DNA from 3 places in the Streptomyces sp. NPDC017993 genome. Region 3 is predicted to be linked to each of the others. Evidence: riboswitches for the same ligand, from Rfam matches in the RefSeq annotation. Region 3 holds a riboswitch; each other region holds the start of a gene.
What was found. Region 3 has a riboswitch for cyclic di-AMP ahead of ACH4FH_RS10335 (NlpC/P60 family protein). Riboswitches for the same ligand answer to the same signal wherever they lie in the genome.
Positions count from the first base shown of each region.

Region 1: another riboswitch for cyclic di-AMP. It lies ahead of ACH4FH_RS02735 (transglycosylase family protein); the one in region 3 lies ahead of ACH4FH_RS10335 (NlpC/P60 family protein).
Region 2: another riboswitch for cyclic di-AMP. It lies ahead of ACH4FH_RS05320 (M23 family metallopeptidase); the one in region 3 lies ahead of ACH4FH_RS10335 (NlpC/P60 family protein).

Region 1 is NZ_JBIRGO010000001.1:578,076-580,331, forward strand. Features, by position in the region: gene ACH4FH_RS02730 (transglycosylase family protein) at 1-505, shown strand, start outside; cyclic di-AMP (ydaO/yuaA leader) riboswitch at 716-926, shown strand; gene ACH4FH_RS02735 (transglycosylase family protein) at 934-1,578, shown strand; gene eno (phosphopyruvate hydratase) at 2,084-2,256, shown strand, end outside.
Region 2 is NZ_JBIRGO010000002.1:518,790-521,045, forward strand. Features, by position in the region: gene ACH4FH_RS05315 (DUF2332 domain-containing protein) at 1-361, opposite strand, end outside; cyclic di-AMP (ydaO/yuaA leader) riboswitch at 900-1,043, shown strand; gene ACH4FH_RS05320 (M23 family metallopeptidase) at 1,055-2,256, shown strand, end outside.
Region 3 is NZ_JBIRGO010000005.1:153,631-155,886, forward strand. Features, by position in the region: gene ACH4FH_RS10335 (NlpC/P60 family protein) at 83-1,240, opposite strand; cyclic di-AMP (ydaO/yuaA leader) riboswitch at 1,248-1,434, opposite strand; gene pcrA (DNA helicase PcrA) at 1,853-2,256, shown strand, end outside.

The DNA of each region.
Region 1 (2,256 bases), on a different contig from region 3:
CGCCGAGCCGTCCGACCCCTCGGATTCGGGGCGGTCCGACTCCCCGAAGGCGGGCGACCGGGACGACGACTCCTCCCGCGACGACTCCTCCCCCGGCGATGACCCCTCCCGCGCCGACGGCTCGGACGAGGGCGGCAGCCGCACCGACGGGACGGGCGCGCCGGGTGACGCCTCCGCAGGCGGCGGCTCCGCGACGGATGAGGCGCCCGGCAGGGGCAAGCACCGCGGCGGCGCCGAGGAGAGCGGTGAGGGTGCGGGCGAGACGGGCGACGGCGGCAGGTCGTCGGGCCGGCACGCCTCGCGTGACGGTGACGCGCACCGGTCCGGCCCGGCCGACGGCGACTACACCGTGCGTCCCGGTGACAGCCTGTCAGCCATCGCGGAGGCCCGCGAGGTGCCCGGTGGGTGGACCGCCCTCTACGAGCGCAACGAAGGCGTCGTCGGCGCCGACGAGGACCTGATCCAGCCGGGGCAGGTCCTCGATCTCGGGCACGTCGCAGGGTAATTAGCGCACCTTCGCCCCCATTTGGGAAAGTGAGACAAGGCTCTCGTTGCGGGGTGCGGCGCCCGGCTCGCGGGCCGTTCCCATACCTGGGTCCACCTGCAGAAATGGGTGCACCCTATGATCAAAAACGGTCAACTTGGTTCAGATGGTGGGGTTTGAACACCAAGGGGGTTACTGCTTACGGTCAGGATCGCTCGCCAAAGCGGGCCCTTCGATCACACGCCGAATCCTGCCGGTGGTCGTAGGCGGTCGACGCGCAAGCGCCGAAGGCAGGAGCGGGGGACCCAAGGTAAGCGCCGGCCCCACCCGTGAAAGCGGGTCAACCGGCTTGGGGTGAAGCCACATGTCATGTGCATGCGGCCGGGCAACTCACATGGCCCGAACCCGACAGCTCACCTCGCAGGCGTCGGTGAGGAAACGAACGAACCATGCTGAACAACAAGGGCAAGCACCGTCGTGCGTCCAAGGCCGTCCGCGTCGCCACCCTCGCCGGTGTCGCCGGTGCCGCCGTGGCCGTCCCGCTCATGGGCGCCTCCTCCGCCTCCGCCGCGTCCGTCGAGACCTGGGACGCCGTCGCCCAGTGCGAGTCCGGTGGCAACTGGTCGATCAACACCGGCAACGGCTACTACGGCGGCCTGCAGTTCTCGAACTCCAGCTGGGCCGCCGCCGGTGGCACCCAGTACGCGGAGCGCGCCGACCTGGCCACCAAGAGCCAGCAGATAGCCGCCGCCGAGAAGCTGCTCGCCATCCAGGGCCCGGGTGCCTGGTCCTGCGCCGGCGCCGGCAACCTGACCGCCGGTGGCCCCTCGCCCGACCTCGACACCTCCGGCAAGGCCCCGCAGGGCAACACCGGCGAGAAGGCCGAGAAGCCCGCCCCGGCCCCCGCGCCGGAGAAGTCGCAGCCGGCCCCGAAGTCCAACGGCTCCGGCAACTACACCGTCAAGTCGGGCGACACCCTCGCCAAGATCGCCAAGGCGCACGGCACCACCTGGAAGGCGCTCTACGCGGACAACAAGTCCGTCATCGGCGGCAACCCGAACCTGATCATCCCCGGCCAGAAGCTCGACGTCTGAGCCCACCCCGGCACAGGGGCGCCGAGGACCTCACCGTCTCCGGCCGGCCGAGCGGTCCGTGCGTACCGCGGTACGCACGATCCGCCCGTCCCGGCCGCCGCGGGGTCCGAGGCCGGGCAGTCGGGCTGAACCGGGGACGGACCGCTCCTCCCCACCTCGCCGTCCCTCGCGTTCATCGCGTCCGCCCGTCCCCCTCGCTCCACACGCTCGCGTGTGAGACCGCCCCGCCCGGTGCGCCATCCCCCAGCGCGCCGCGGCGGGGCTTCTCCGTGTCACGAGCCCGGTTCCGTGTCCCGAGCCAGGGCGCGTGCCCGACGAGGAAACGGCTGCTCTGACCAGCATCGTCGGGCAACTTTTCCCGCTCGGCGAACAATGCGGCGAAACCTCCCATGAGCTGGGCTTTTGGGCCTCTTTTCGTCCCACTGAGCGGGCCGAGGGCGAACGGATGCGCCCAAGGCCGTTAGGCTCGTGCTGCAGAACTCCAGACACCCACGAAGGAGACAACGTGCCGTCCATCGACGTCGTCGTAGCCCGCGAAATTCTCGACTCGCGAGGTAATCCCACGGTCGAGGTCGAGGTCGGCCTCGACGACGGCAGCACGGGCCGTGCCGCGGTTCCGTCCGGCGCCTCGACCGGTGCCTTCGAGGCCATCGAGCTCCGTGACGGCGACCCGAGCCG
Region 2 (2,256 bases), on a different contig from region 3:
GCAGCAGGGTGGCGCAGCGGGCCGGCTCGTTGGTCTGGGTGCCGCGCTGCATGATCACCGCGCGGACCTCGTCCCAGTGCCGGATCGTCCATTCCCGCCAGCGTCCGTACGCCGCCTCACCGTGTGGGCCCTGTTCGGCGTGCGGACCGTCGAGATAGCGGACGGCGGCGAGGAGGAGGTTGGGCTGCTGCTTGTTCCCCGCGGGCAGCGAACCCGCGAGCACATCGCAGAACTCGGCGTCCTGACTGATCCGTGCGGTCAGCTCCTCATGGGCGTCGGACTGCCCCCGCGCCTGCTGCCAGGAGAACTCCCGGTACCGATCGGCCACTGTCTGCGCGCTGTTGACGACGTTGACGACCATGATCCGACGTTACTGCCCTCACACTCCGTGATCGCCGGGCACCCCTGCGCATAACGACTGGCGCACGATCGTCGCGAGATCGTTTGGAGCGGTGCGGTCAACTCGCACGGGTTGGGGAGTCCGTGGGTGGAAAAGTCCACGCCAAAGCTCCTACGGAGCACATACGGATTCCCGGGAACGCTTGGAAATCAGTGGCGATCTCTATTACTGTCCGATAACGCAGCGCGGTCGTCCCAGCCGTCGCAAGTGGCGGCACCGCGCGCCGACGCCGAATCCCGTAAGCGCACTTCACGCACTCCCGCACCTTCAGCACTCCCGGCAATGCCGCACCCTCCGTGTCTCCAGCCTCGCTCCGAACTTCACGTAACTCCCGCACTTCACGCATCTCCCGCACTTCGCGCACGTCGCCACCGCACCTCGCACCGGCCGGCCGCACGAACTGCTCCAGCAGTACCGAAGTGCACCGAGTCGCACCGAAGCCGGAAGCCGTCGGCCGGAACCGCGGAAGACGCCGGCTCTGCCGAGTCCGTTGACGGCGCACCGAACCGCACCGAACTGCACCAAGGGAACCGGGGAACCACCACCTTGGGGTGAATCGGACGCTCTCGTCAGAGGATGTCCGTAGGAGACCTTCCTGCTCCGAACCCGTCAGCTAACCCGGTAGGCGAGAAGGAAGGAAAGGAGTGCGCCCCCGTGGCGTCCAACAGGCCTACCCCCGAGCCTTCGTCCGCCTACGACCTCGATGACCGGAGCGTCTTCGACGGCCCGGGTTCCCTCGACGGTCAAGGGCCCTTTGACGGCCGAGCGTCCTTTGACGGCCGAGGTTCCCTTGAGGGCCGAGGATCCTTTGACGGCCCTGACTCCGGCTTCGGATTCCCTGCCGCGGATCGTGACGGCGACGGACCGTGGGAGGAGTGGAACCCCACCGAGGAGTCCATCCGCCCCGTCCGCGGCAAGCACCGGGTGGGGAAACAGCGCGGCGGCGGACTCGCCCGCAGCAGCACGGTCCTGGGCGTCGGCGTGATCGCCGCGGTCGGCGCGGGCGGGATGGCCACGGCCGAGGGCCGGCCGCCGGTCCCGATCTCCATGCCGGACGTCAGCGGCATGGCCGACGACCTCTCCGAGAAACTGCCGGACGCCAAGTCGCTCCCCGGCATCGGTGACCTCATATCCGACGCGGACGAGGACTCCGATTCCGCGGCATCCGCCGCGGCCGGCGCGGACTCCGCGGTCGCCGGCACCCCCCTCGCCGCCCAGGGCAAGGGCGCGGGCGAGACACTGCGCAACCGCATCCTGCAGCAGGCCGACGCCCAGCAGGGCGCAGGCGAGCAGCAGGCGCGCGACGCCGCGGAGGACGCGGCCATCGAGAAGGCCGAGGAGGGCGCGGCCGAGCACCGCAAGTTGGCCGAGAAGGCTGCCGCGGCCAAGAAGGCGGCGGAGCTGGAGGCCAAGCGCGAGGCGGAGGAAGCGGCCCGCAAGAAGGCGGAGGCCGAGCGCCTCGCCAAGCTCGCGCGGAGCTTTATCGCCCCCGTCTCCTCGTACACCCTCACCGCCAGCTTCGGCCAGGCCGGCGACCGCTGGTCGGCCGACCACACCGGCCAGGACTTCGCCGCACCGACCGGCACGCTCGTCAAGGCCGTGCACTCCGGCAAGATCACCCAGGCGGGCTGGGCCGGCGCGTACGGCTACCGCATCGTCCTCACCCTCGACGACGGCACCGAACTCTGGTTCTGCCACCTGTCGTCCATGGTGAAGACCTCCGGCGAGGTGAACGCCGGCGACGTCATCGGCCGCGTCGGCGCCACCGGCAACGTCACCGGCCCCCACCTCCACCTGGAGGTCCGCCCGGGCGCCGGCGACCCCATCGACCCGATGCCGTGGCTGCGCGATCACGG
Region 3 (2,256 bases):
GTCGGGACTTCCGGGGCGATGACCGCGCGGTGGCGTGTGGGGGGTGGCCGTGGGGGGTGGCCTTGGCGGAGCGGTGCCGGCGCTATGCCGGGCGGACGCTCCCGTAGATCGGCATGTAGTAGATCGACTCCTCGCGGACGTTGGCGCCCGGCTTCGGGGCGTGGACCATCTTGCCGTTGCCTATGTACATCCCGACGTGGCTGATGTCGTCGTAGAAGAACACCAGGTCACCGGGCTTGAGGTCCTTGGTGGCCACCCGCTCGCCGACCTTCACCTGGTCCCAAGTCGTGCGCGGCAGCTCGACGCCGGCCGCCTTCCACGCCGCCTGGGTCAGCCCCGAGCAGTCGTAGGACGTGGGGCCGGTCGCGCCCCAGACGTACGGCTTGCCCATCTGCGCGCGGGCGAAGGCGAGCGCCTTCTCCGCCTTGGTCGAGTACGAACCGCCGGTGTCGCTGCCGGTGCCGCCGCCGGTCGAGCCGTCCGAGGTACCGCCGCCGGGCTGCTTCTGTTCCTCGCGCTGCCGGCGCTCCTCCTCGGCCTGCTTGCGCGCCAGCTCCTCGGCCTTGCGCTGGGCCGCGGCCTCACGCTTCCGCTCCAGCTCGGCCAGCCGCGCCTTCTCCTGGGCGGTGAGCCGGGACAGCAGCTGCCGGGCCTCGGTCAGCTTGCCCTGGACCGAGCGCTTGGACTCCTTCAGTGACGTCTGGGACTCCTGGAGCCGCTCCAGGCTGCGGGTCGCCTCCGCGCGCTGCCGGGTCGCCTCGGCCTGCTGCTTCTGATAGTCGGTGACCGCTTCCTTCTGCCGGCCGGTCAGCCGCTCCATGAGGTGGCTGCGGTCGACGAACTGCTGCGGGTCCTTGGCGAGCATCAGCTGCGCGGTCGGGTTCATCCCGCCGGTGCGGTACTGGGCCGACGCGAACGTGCCGAGCGTGCGCCGGGACTCGTTCATCTTCTCGGCGCGCTTGGCGGCGGCGTCGAGGAGCCCGTCGACGGTCTCGCGCTGCCCTTCCGCCTTCTCCTTGGCGGCGTTGTACTTCTGGGTGGCGACCTCGGCCTGGCGGTAGAGGCCGTCGACCTTCTGCTTGACCTCTTCGATGCTGGGCTTGGGGGCCCGGGGTGCCGCGTCGGCGGTCTGCGAGAGCAGGGTGACCGAGGCGAGGGCGGCGGTGGTGAGCCCGGCCGCCGTGCGGCGGCTTCCGGGCGAGGTGAGCACGCGGGTGCGCGGCTTGCGATGCGACGCCAAGGCGTGCGACTCCTTCCGTGGACCGCCTACCGGGTTAGCTGTCGGGTTCGGGCGGGTGTCGCTGACGGAAGGCTTGCCCTACGGTCGCCACGTCCGCCTCGGGCGGCCGTGCCGATCGATTCACCCCGGTGGTGCTGGTGGGTCCCCGGCTCCGGGTGCCTTCGTGGCAGGGCCGGACTCGGCGGAGGCGGCCCGTGCTGACGCTGTCGTCCGCGGGGATGCGGGCTGCCCGAGCGAGCACGGTAGCCAACTCGTGTGGCTCCTGTGAAGGCTGATGTTCGATTTGCCCGAAACCTTTTCGTGACCTGAACGTGCGTCAGGGATTCTTGCGGCAGATGTCACATTCGACCCGTTACGGGGAGCCCGCCCCACGGCTCCGGGCTGTGACGATCCGGTGCACGACGGTGACGAAACGGGCCGCGGCGCCCCGTCGTCGGCGGCCGGTCGTCCCTGTCGTCGTCCCCGTCGGCCTCCGGCCCTCGGTTTCGACGCCCCACGGCCCCCGCTCCGCCGCTTCCCGGCCCCCCTCCGGCGTCACCCCGGCCGATTCGGAACCCACAATCGGCTACTCCGGGGCGGGCTGTCAGTGGGGCGGCCTAGACTCGGTGGGCGATGAGCAGCCTCTTTGACGACAGCTTCCTGGCGGACCTCGGCCCGAAGGGCGAGGAGCCCCCGCCCCCTCCCGAGGACGAGGACGGTCCCGCACAGGAGGAGATCCCCGCCGACCTGTTCGGCGGCCGCTTCGACGTGCCCGGCGGGATCCCGCACGCCATCGGCCCGGGGCGCGACCGCTACTACCGCGACGGCGCCGCCCGCCCGGTGATCGATCCGGACGCCCTCCTGGAGGGGCTCAACGACCAGCAGAAGGCCGCCGTGGCACACACCGGCGGACCGCTGCTGATCGTCGCGGGCGCCGGTTCCGGCAAGACCCGCGTCCTGACGCACCGCATCGCGCATCTGCTCGGCGCGCGCGGTGTGCACCCGGGCCAGATCCTCGCCATCACCTTCACCAACAA